2 regions of the Pontibacter sp. CAU 1760 genome follow, and region 2 is predicted to be linked to the other one. Evidence: riboswitches for the same ligand, from Rfam matches in the RefSeq annotation. Region 2 holds a riboswitch; the other holds the start of a gene.
What was found. Region 2 has a riboswitch for S-adenosylmethionine ahead of ACXYMU_RS18190 (O-acetylhomoserine aminocarboxypropyltransferase/cysteine synthase family protein). Riboswitches for the same ligand answer to the same signal wherever they lie in the genome.

Region 1: it holds a riboswitch for S-adenosylmethionine, as region 2 does, so the genes downstream of both, metH (methionine synthase) here and ACXYMU_RS18190 (O-acetylhomoserine aminocarboxypropyltransferase/cysteine synthase family protein) in region 2, are expected to answer to the same signal.

What each region holds. Positions count from the first base shown of each region.
Region 1 is NZ_JBTLRL010000007.1:9,397-15,021, forward strand. It holds gene metH (methionine synthase) at 1-3,124, opposite strand, end outside; SAM riboswitch class I at 3,176-3,283, opposite strand; gene rpmA (50S ribosomal protein L27) at 3,594-3,863, opposite strand; gene rplU (50S ribosomal protein L21) at 3,933-4,244, opposite strand; gene ACXYMU_RS11205 (ribonucleoside-diphosphate reductase small subunit) at 4,866-5,625, shown strand, end outside.
Region 2 is NZ_JBTLRL010000016.1:19,753-25,377, reverse strand. It holds gene ACXYMU_RS18195 (phosphoribosylaminoimidazolesuccinocarboxamide synthase) at 1-676, opposite strand, end outside; SAM riboswitch class I at 1,131-1,238, shown strand; gene ACXYMU_RS18190 (O-acetylhomoserine aminocarboxypropyltransferase/cysteine synthase family protein) at 1,500-2,825, shown strand; gene metX (homoserine O-acetyltransferase MetX) at 2,838-3,890, shown strand; gene ACXYMU_RS18180 (hypothetical protein) at 4,226-4,897, shown strand; gene lysA (diaminopimelate decarboxylase) at 4,984-5,625, opposite strand, start outside.

The sequences.
Region 1 (5,625 bases), on a different contig from region 2:
CCTGCTGCCGCAGCGTATGGAACTCGGTTAGCACGTTTCCACGTGAATCATCGGCGTATACCTCGATGGTGTCGTCGGCTTCCACGTTGGCAGGGTAGAAGCCCACCACGGCACGTGCTTCCAGCAACTGCTTCTCCACAATCTCCTGCAGCATTTCCTGCGCATCGGCAAACAGCTTGCGTGCCTCAACTCCCAGCTCCACATCGTCCAGGATCTTCGGGTATTGCCGCTTCAGCTCCCAGGTATGGAAGAACGGTGTCCAGTCGATGTAAGGCACGAGTTCTGACAGCGGGTAGTTACGGTATACCTTATGGCCCAGGAAGCTTGGCTTCGTTGGCTGCGTGGCTTCCCAATCTACCTTAAACTTATTGGCACGCGCTTCTGCTATGCTAGCGAAAGCGCGGTCTTTGGTGCGGTTCAGGTGGTCTTGGCGAAGTTTCTCATACTCGGCTTTTATACCAGCCATGTAAGCGTCGCGGTCGCTACCCAGCAGGCTGCTTACCACGGTTACGCTGCGCGAGGCATCGTGCACGTGCACTACCGGGCCACTGTACTGCGGCGCGATCTTCACGGCAGTATGCACGCGTGAGGTAGTGGCTCCGCCAATCAACAGCGGAATCGTCATACCTCTCCGCTCCATTTCCTGCGCCACGTATACCATCTCGTCCAGCGACGGCGTGATTAGACCGCTTAGGCCAATGATGTCTACTTGCTGCGCTTCGGCCTCTGCCAATATTTTATCCAGGTGCACCATCACGCCCAGGTCAATCACCTCGTAGTTATTACAGGCCAGCACCACACCCACGATGTTTTTGCCGATGTCGTGCACGTCGCCTTTCACGGTAGCCATCAGAATAGTGCCCGCTGTGGACTTCGAGGTGTCGGAGGCCAGTTTCTCGGCTTCCATATATGGCAGCAGGTAGGCCACCGACTTCTTCATCACGCGGGCGCTCTTCACTACCTGCGGCAGGAACATCTTACCGGCCCCAAACAAGTCGCCTACCACCGACATGCCGGCCATCAGTGGCCCTTCAATCACGTCCAGCGTTTTGGTGGCTTTCTGTCGGGCTTCCTCGGTGTCGGCTTCTATAAACTCTACAATGCCTTTTACCAGCGCATGCTTCAGGCGTTCCTCCACGGGGGCTTCGCGCCAGCTGTTATCAGCCTGCACGGCGCCCTTGCCTTTGCCCTTCACGGTCTCGGCATAAGTCACCAGCTTTTCGGTAGCATCCGGGTGGCGGTTAAAAACCACATCCTCGATCAGGTCGCGCAGTTCTACCGGTATCTCGTCATACAAACCCAGCATACCGGCATTCACGATGCCCATGTCCATGCCTGCCTGCACGGCGTAATACAGGAACACGGTATGCATGGCCTCGCGCACGGCGTCGTTGCCCCGGAACGAGAACGACAGGTTGCTCACGCCACCGCTGATGAGGGCGTGCGGCAGGTTAGCCTTGATCCACTTTACCGTTTCGATATAATCCACGGCATAGTTGTTGTGCTCCTCGATGCCGGTGGCAATAGCCAGGATGTTCGGGTCGAAAATGATGTCCTGTGGCGGGAAGCCTACTTCATCCACCAGAATGCGGTAAGACCGCTCACAGATCTCGATTCTCCGCGCAAAGGTATCTGCCTGCCCCTGCTCATCAAACGCCATCACCACCACCGCTGCGCCATACTGGTGTACCTTGCGCGCCAGGGTTATAAAGCTTTCTTCGCCTTCTTTCAGCGAGATAGAATTAACGATTGACTTGCCCTGCACACATTTCAGCCCCGCCTCGATTACGCTCCACTTCGAGGAGTCGATCATGATGGGCAGTTTGGAGATCTCAGGCTCTGAGGCAATCAGGTTGAGGAAGTTGGTCATGGCCTCCTCAGAGTCCAGCATACCTTCGTCCATATTTACGTCGATGATCTGCGCGCCGCCCTCTACCTGCTGCTGCGCCACCGACAAAGCCTCCTCAAACTTGCCTTCCACAATCAGGCGGGAGAATTTCTTGGAACCGGTTACGTTGGTGCGCTCCCCCACGTTGATGAAAAGTGATTCCGGCGTTACGGTGAGCGGCTCCAGGCCGCTGTAGCGCGGATAAGGGGCCACTTCTGACGGCACATGTGGCTTATACCGCTGCGCCAAGTCTGAGATGACCTTTACGTGCATCGGTGTGGTACCGCAACAACCGCCTAATATATTGACCAGGCCTTCTTTCAGGTATTCTTCCACCACAGCACCCATTTGCTGCGCGGTTTCGTCGTAGCCACCAAAGGCGTTCGGCAGTCCGGCGTTCGGGTAGGCACTGATATAGGAATTAGAGATGCGGGAAAGCTCCTGGATGTGTGTTTTAAGTTGGCGGGCACCCAGCGCACAGTTAAAGCCGATGCTCAGGATAGGCGCATGCGAGATGGAGTTCCAGAAGGCCTCCACCGTTTGGCCAGACAAGGTGCGGCCGCTGGCATCGGTAATGGTACCGGACACCATGATGGGCAGTTCCTTGCCGCCGTCCTGCACAAACTGCTGGATGGCAAAAAGCGCCGCTTTACAGTTCAGCGTGTCGAATACGGTTTCCACCAGCAGCAAATCCGCGCCGCCATCTACCAGACCGCGCACCTGCTCATAATACGCCTCCACCAGTTGGTCGAAAGTAATGGCGCGGTAGCCGGGGTTGTTCACATCTGGCGATAGGGAAGCCGTGCGGTTTGTCGGGCCAATAGCACCGGCTACAAAACGCGGACGGTTCGGTATACGCGCCTCTATCTCGTCTGCTGCCTCGCGTGCTAACCTCGCCGACTCATAGTTCAGCTCATACACCAGTTCCTCCAAATGGTAATCGGCCATAGCGATGCTGGTGCCGCTAAAGGTATTGGTTTCCACGATGTCGGCACCTGCCTCCAGGTACTCGGCATGTATGGCTTTGATGATATCGGGGCGGGTAATAGAGAGCAGGTCGTTGTTGCCTTTCAGGTCGCTGGGGTGGTTGGCAAAGCGCTCACCACGGAAATCAGCTTCTGTCAGTTCGTAACGCTGAATCATGGTGCCCATGGCGCCATCCAGCACGAGCACACGCTCTTTTAATAGTGTATGTATGGGGTGATTTGTCATTGTCGGTGTCGTCTTTCTTCTCATAAGTCTGTCTGCGTTCGGCTTATCAAGAAGGACACCTGCGGGAGGGGTTCAATCTTATCTTCTCCGGCCACATATGCTCCGGAAGGGAATTAGCACCAAGCTGTTACAAGGTTGCTAAGACGTCGTAGGGCCCTATCCCTCGGTCTTTCTTGATAAGAAGCTGCAAATTAACACTATATCCGCACAAAAACGAATTAAGTTGCTATAAAATGTCACGTTGCTTAACAAAATCGAAATGACAGGAGCGTTTTGCTGCCTGGTATTTGACCTCAGACAGGCCTTGGTCTTGTTCTATGACAGTGTGCTTCCCTTTGGTTGTGCAGCTTCTGCAGGATCAGGCAGCAAAAAGCCTGAGAGTACACAAGAAGGCTATTCCGGCTTTTGAAAGTCTTTTGCAGATCAGCATAAACAAGAAAAGGGACGCTTGCGCATCCCTTTCCCTGACTGCCGAGGCAGTGCAATGTTGTTACTAAGCTTCTGCCTCTACCTTAGGAAGTACAGAAACGTAAGAACGGTTCTTCTTTCCTTTTCTGAACTGAACGATACCGTCCGTCAGGGCGAAAAGCGTGTGGTCTTTACCCATACCCACGTTTGTGCTTGGGTGGTGGGCAGTGCCTCTTTGTCTTACAATGATGTTACCAGCGATGATATCCTGGCCACCGTAAATTTTAACACCAAGTCGTTTAGAATGCGACTCGCGGCCGTTATTAGAACTACCTGCTCCTTTTTTGTGTGCCATTTTCTTAAAATTTAATCCGGGTCAGAGGACTGATCCCGAAGAGTTTTCACGTTAATTTCTTCTTACTGCTTATCCAATGCTCTCGATCAGGACCTTGGTGAAGTGCTGGCGGTGGCCATTCTTCTTCTTGTATCCTTTTCTTCTCTTCTTTTTGAAAACGATCACTTTGTCGCCTTTCACAGTGCTGGTAAGGATTTTACCTACCACCTTCACACCTTCTACGAAAGGAGCACCCAAAGTAACAGTGCCGTTATCATCAGTAAGAAGAACATTGGCGAACTCAACGGCGTCACCCTCATTGCCGGAAAGCTTGTTAGCGTAGATGAACTTGCCGCTCTCTACTTTGGTCTGTTGACCTGCGATTTCTACAATTGCGTACATCAGCTTCAATGTATATTTAAAAGTTTAGTGCGCAAAGGTACGGCACTTATTCAATAAATGCAACGGCTTGTGCCACAAATTGTTCGTGCATTGCACCCAAACATTACCCACATCCGTGGATAACTTTGTTGATATCTCCGACACAAATCTACATGCTTGTGAATAACGCTCGCAACCAGTTACACACCAATGATTTACACTCAAACAGGATTCTTATGATTTTCCACAAATTGCACCAAAATTTGTATCTCAAGGGGTCGGCGCTGCGCAGATATGTGCGCTTTTAGCTTTCCTTTACTCTTGTGTTGCTATCCACAGAGTTACACACATTTACAACTGCCAAAACCCCTCCCAGGCAGGCTATATACATACATTTCAATATTTTAGGTTGATTATATAGACGGCTGGCAGTGTGGATAACTATGTGAATTTAGGCTAAAAACGGCCCAGGCTTTCAACTGAGAGGATGTGCATAAATTGAACAACTTTAACCCCGCATTTCAAGTTCAATTCTCTATATTTGAAGTCTAGATAATCGCCGGTAAAGCTTTCGCTAAACATATTCATCCGGTCATATGTTCTGAGGGCAAATGCTCTTCAACAAACTTAACACAATATATTATGAATGATATGGAGCCAATACTGAAAGAGAATCCCAACCGCTTCGTTTTGTTTCCGATTCAGAATGATGAGGTTTGGCAAATGTATAAGAAGGCAGAAGCCAGCTTCTGGACCGCCGAAGAGATAGACCTGGGTCAGGACCTGAAAGACTGGGAGAACCTGAACGACGGCGAGCGCCACTTCATTAGCCACGTGCTGGCTTTCTTTGCGGCCTCTGACGGCATCGTGAACGAGAACCTGGCCGTGAACTTCATGAACGAGGTGCAGATTCCGGAGGCGCGTTGCTTCTATGGCTTCCAAATCATGATGGAGAACATTCACTCAGAAACCTACTCGTTGCTGATTGATACCTACGTAAAAAAGCAAAGCGAGAAAGACCACCTGTTCAATGCACTCGAGACCGTTCCGGCGGTAGGCAGAAAAGGCGAGTGGGCCTTGAAGTGGATCGAGAGCGAGAACTTTGCAGAGCGCCTGATCGCTTTTGCAGCGGTGGAAGGCATTTTCTTCTCTGGTTCTTTCTGCTCTATCTTCTGGATGAAAAAGCGTGGCCTGATGCCGGGCTTAACCTTCTCGAACGAGCTCATCAGCCGCGATGAAGGATTGCATTGCGACTTTGCCTGCCTGCTTTATAAGATGCTGGTGAACAAACTGCCTGAGGCACGCGTGCAGGAAATCATCCGCGACGCAGTTAGCATCGAGCAGGAGTTTGTAACAGACGCTTTGCCGGTAGACCTGATCGGGATGAACTCAAAGCTGATGA
Region 2 (5,625 bases):
CGCTGTAAAAGTAGCGGGACGAGTCGGGGGTATGAATTTCGTCGATCAGGTATATCTTGTCATGGTGCTTGCCAAACTCATATTTGGTATCAACCAATATCAGTCCGCGTTGTTTTGCAAGTTCTGTGCCGCGGGCAAAAAGCGCCCGCGTATACTGCTCTAATATAATATAATCCTGCTCTGAAACAAGGCCTTTCGCCAAAATTTCTTCTCTGGAAATATCCTCGTCGTGGCCTTCATCTGCTTTTGTGGTCGGCGTGATGATAGGCTCCGGAAGTTTGTCGTTCTCGCGCAGCCTGTCTGGCAAGCTGACGCCGCACACGCTGCGCTTGCCGGCCTTGTATTCGCGCCAGGCGTGGCCAGCCAGGTAGCCCCTGATCACCATCTCCACTTTATAAGGCTCGCAACGGTAGCCAATGGTCACGTTAGGGTCCGGCGTAGAGAGTACCCAGTTAGGCACAATGTCTGCCGTGGCCGCCAGGTTGAGGCTGGCAATCTGGTTCAGCACCTGCCCTTTGTAAGGTATGGCGCGTGGCAGTACCACATCGAATGCTGAAATACGGTCGGTGGCAACAATGGCCAGTTGTTCGTCGAAATAGTATACGTCGCGCACCTTGCCTTTGTAAAATCCGGTCTGTCCGGGAAAAGAGAAGTTGGTTTCTTTGATTGCCTCCATCGAGTGAGTGTTTTTGATAGACGGGTAAAGGTAATTATATTTTATGGGCAAGGAAACAAATATGTCTTCACATTCCACAAGCTATACTGCAGGCTTTTGTAACGTCATCAAGCATAGGTTAAGATACTACCTAAATATATACAAAGTTTTATATTTATACACCTATAAATTGTACTTTATATTGAATATGTGTTTGTACATATAAATGATGTGCTTTTGATTATGCGTGTACAGGAGGAGTACCGGGCATAATTATCAGCTCGGCTTTTTTGATTTACTAATGCCTCGAAATTGAAATTTTGCAGACAGTGCTATGCCCATGATCCGATGAACTTGGTAACGTAAGAGAGGTAGGGTGTATTATGAAATTCATTATAAAAAGGCTGATTAATTTGGAATTGTTTATTCAGCGCCTTATAATTGCAACATCAAGTCAAATATCCCTTCGGATTTTGATTTATAAAGAAGAGTGGAGAGACAGGCTCTGTGAAACTCTAGCAACCTAACTACCGCGGTTAAGGTGCTAATTCCTGATTCCGGAACATCCGGATGAATATAAATTGATACGAATATGAAAAGGGAAATCCATTCTTCGCATTACTTATTCTCGTCTATACCCGCAGCCAGGCCAGGGCTTGCCTGTTTTGCTGCCCCTGTTTGGTACGCTGCCATGCCCATGCGCAACTTGCCGGGCTGTTGTTGCTAATTCAGGCAAGACCTCCATCATTTACCGCGGCAACAAAACGATTGCCGTCACTACGTACCCACGCACATCGCGTTTACCGAATCTAAATTGTAATCCACAACCCAAAACTGAACAACCATGTCACAGCCATTACACTTCGAAACACTGCAGTTGCACGCCGGCCAGGAAGTTGATCCTACCACACAGTCGCGCGCCGTACCGATTTACCAGACCACCTCTTTCACCTTTAAGGACGCGGAGCATGGGGCTAACCTGTTTGCCCTGAAAGAGTTCGGAAACATTTATACCCGGATCATGAACCCGACCACGGATGTGTTTGAGAAGCGCGTGGCGGCACTGGAAGGAGGCGTAGCGGCAGTGGCAGTGGCATCGGGGCAGGCAGCGCAGTTTATTGCGCTCAACAACATTGTAGCTGCCGGAGACAACTTTTTGAGCACCAGGTTTTTGTATGGCGGCACTTATAACCAGTTTAAGGTGTCGTTTAAGCGCTTGGGTGTGGAAGTGCGGTTTGCGGAGAACGACGAGGTAGCAAGCTACGAGCAGTTGATTGACGAAAAGACCAAAGCCATCTATGTCGAGACAATTGGCAACCCGCGTTTTAATATTCCGGATTTTGAGGCGATAGCCGCTTTGGCGCGCAAGCACGACCTGCCACTGGTAGTTGACAATACCTTCGGTGCGGGCGGTTACCTTTTCCGCCCGCTGGAGCACGGCGCGAATGTGGTGGTAGAATCCGCTACCAAGTGGATTGGCGGCCACGGTACCAGCATCGGTGGTGTGATCGTGGACGGTGGTAACTTTAACTGGGGCAACGGAAAGTTTCCGCAGTTCTCTGAGCCATCGGAAGGATACCACGGCATGAAATTCTGGGAAGTATTCGGATCAGACGGCCCATTCGGTAACATCGCCTTTGCCATACGTGCCCGCGTAGAGGGTTTGCGCGACTTCGGTCCGGCCTTAAGCCCCTTCAACTCCTTCCTGTTATTGCAGGGCCTCGAAACGCTATCCCTGCGCGTGGACAGAACAGTAGAGAACGCGCTGGCTTTAGCTCAGTGGCTGGAGCAGCATGAGTTGGTGGAGTCGGTGAACTATCCTGGCCTGGAGAGCAGCAAGTACCACACGCTCGCCAAAAAATACCTGAAGCGGGGTTTCGGCGGCGTACTTTCCTTTAAACTGAAAGGTGAGCAGCACCAGGCAGAAACGTTTGTGAATAGCCTTCAACTGGTTAGCCACCTGGCCAACGTAGGCGACGCCAAGACACTGATCATCCATCCGGCCTCCACCACCCATCAGCAGCTTTCCGGTGAGGAGCAGTTAAGCGCAGGAGTAGAGCCAACATTGCTGCGCGTATCTGCAGGCATCGAGCACCTCGACGATATCAAAGCGGATTTTGAACAAGCTTTTGCCAAGGTAAAAGAGAAGCAGCCCGAGCCAGCTGCCTAATTATTATAGACTATGCCAACACAGCACATATTTGAGTACGATCATACATTTGAGCTAGAGTCGGGGAGGAAACTTCCCGGCTTTCAGCTTGCCTATAGCACATACGGCCAACTAAACCCGCAGCGTGATAACATTGTGTGGGTATGCCATGCCTTAACGGGGAATTCGGATTTTACCGACTGGTGGTGCGACCTGTTTGGCGAGGGAAAGCTTTATGATCCGCAGGACTGGTTTGTGATCTGTGCCAACACTTTAGGCGGGTGCTACGGCTCTACAGGCCCGTTGAGCATTAACCCGGAAACAGGAACACCTTATTACCATACCTTCCCACAGCTGACGAACCGCGACGTGGTGGCTGCTTTTGAGCTGCTACGGCAGGAACTCGGGTTTGAGCAGGTCCATACCCTCATTGGCGGCTCTTTGGGCGGACAGCAGGCGCTGGAGTGGGCCTTGCAGAGTCCGGAAGTGTTCGAGCGGCTGGTGCACGTAGCTTCTAACGCGAGGCATTCACCGTGGGGCATCGCCTTCAACGAAACCCAGCGGATGGCTATCCGGCAAGACCCGAGCTGGGAGACCGATACGGACACAGCTGGCTTGGAAGGATTAAAGACGGCCCGCGCCATTGCCATGCTTTCTTACAGGCATTACGATACCTACCTGGCCACCCAGCAGGAGCCCGGCAACAGCATCACTGATAATTTCAGGGCATCGAGCTACCAGGTACATCAAGGCGAAAAGCTCTCGAAGCGCTTTAACGCTTATACATACTGGCTGTTGTCCAAAGCCATGGACTCGCATCATGTCGGTCGTGACCGCGGAGGGTTGGAAAAAGCCTTAAGCCAGCTCAAAGCACGCAGCCTTTTTGTTGGGGTTGAATCGGATTTGTTGTTCCCGGTAGAAGAGCAGCGTTTCCTGCATGAGCACGTGCGTGGCTCCACTTTTCACTTGATTCGGTCGAACTACGGCCACGATGGATTTCTGGTAGAGTTCGAGCAGTTGAAAGACGCTATTGCCCAGTTCTACCAGGACGCGGAGCAAATTGAAGCGGTAAGGTATGAGCACTAGTAAGTAATAGCGTTGAACCTGGAATGATAGCTAAGTAGGAAGGCTGCGAATTGGAGGTATCAAAGACTGGGTGGGTCGGTAAAATGATCTAAGCACAGAACCACATTAAATTTAAGTACAGAATACTTAGTTTTAGGGTCAACCAGCTGAGCTTTAATTGTTTATGTTTGAGGGGTAAGCTCTGTGTCTTGACTCAGAACATTTCATTAGAAATGGAACTTTTAATTAACAAAATGTTAATCTAAAAAATTAGTTATATTAACTAATTCTCTTTCAGCTTTAAACCAAGATTGCCCGTACAATAATTATATGACAGCGATATAATTTGTACGGATATGAAAAGATTTACCCTACCTGCTTTTATATGCTTTGCGCTCCTGCTTTTTCTTTCTACTTCGTGCCGCCAGGATGGCCCAGCACCCATTCGGAACGTTAAAGCCGGACCTAAACTCTTAAAAGCCCAAGCCAGTGCCCCATTTCAAATTTACACCCTCACCCTAGGCGACAAGGAGAAATTTCTTGGCAATGTGTTTACACAAAAGGTAGTAGTGTCTTTTGAAAACGGCCTAACGGCAGATGAAGAACAACGCGTTTTAGCACAGTATAGCTTTTTGGGGCAACAGCAGGAAGTGTTGGCTACGAGCACAGGCCTTTTGCACGGTGTAAAGTTGGCCGATGGGCTGAACGCCAACCAAGTAGAGCAGGCCTTGCAGGAACTAGCCTTAAACCCTAAGATTGCCTATGCGGCTCCCTATTTCCTGGATGGAAATGCGCTAATCGGTATGAGCGACGAGGTGGAAGTGAGGCTGCTGCCCGGGCAAGCGGAAAGGTTAGGACAACTGGCTCAGGCGTATAAAGCACAATTACTGGACACTGAAGAGCGGAATGTATACCTGCTGAAAGTAAACAAATACTCTAAAGGCAATGCCCTCGCTTTGGCCAACTACTTAAACCAACAAGAGGGTATAGCCCAAGCCATACCTGATTTCATTAAATCGGCTCGCTAGAAAACATTATACCTGATTATGTAAAAGACCCGGGCCCCGTTCACTAGTGAACGGGGCCCGGGTCTTTTAGAGAAACTCCCTTTATGTCAGGACAAATAAATTGCTTCTGCCTTATCGCGCAGGTTGTAGGCTGATGCCATCACCTCGCCATAAGCACCTGCTGTACGGAGGGCAATCAGGTCGCCACGCTGGGTTTCGGGAAGCATTACAGCCTTGCCAAAGCAATCCGACGACTCGCAGATAGGGCCTACCACATCATAGCGCACCTCAGGCTTTTGGCTGCTCAGGTTTTCGATTTTGTGGTAAGACTGGTACAGCGCAGGTCGAATTAACTCTGTCATGCCTGCGTCCAGAATAGCGAAATTGGTGTTCTGCCCATGCTTGATGTACAGCACCCGCGAGATGAGGGTGCCACATTGCGCTACAAGTGAGCGGCCCAGTTCAAAGTGCACTTCCTGCCCCGGCCTAACTTCCAGAAACTTATTGAAGAGACTGAAGTAAGCCTCGAAGTCAGGGATAGGGTGCTGCGCGGGGTTATAGTAATCTACCCCAAGGCCGCCACCCACGTTGATGTGCTGGAATGCCACGTTGTGCGCCAGAAACCACTCCTGAAACTCATTCACACGGGTACAGAGGTTTTTGAAAACCGTCAGGTCCGTGATCTGGGAACCTATGTGGAAATGCAGGCCAATCAACTCGATATGGGCCAATGCCTGCAATTGCTCCAG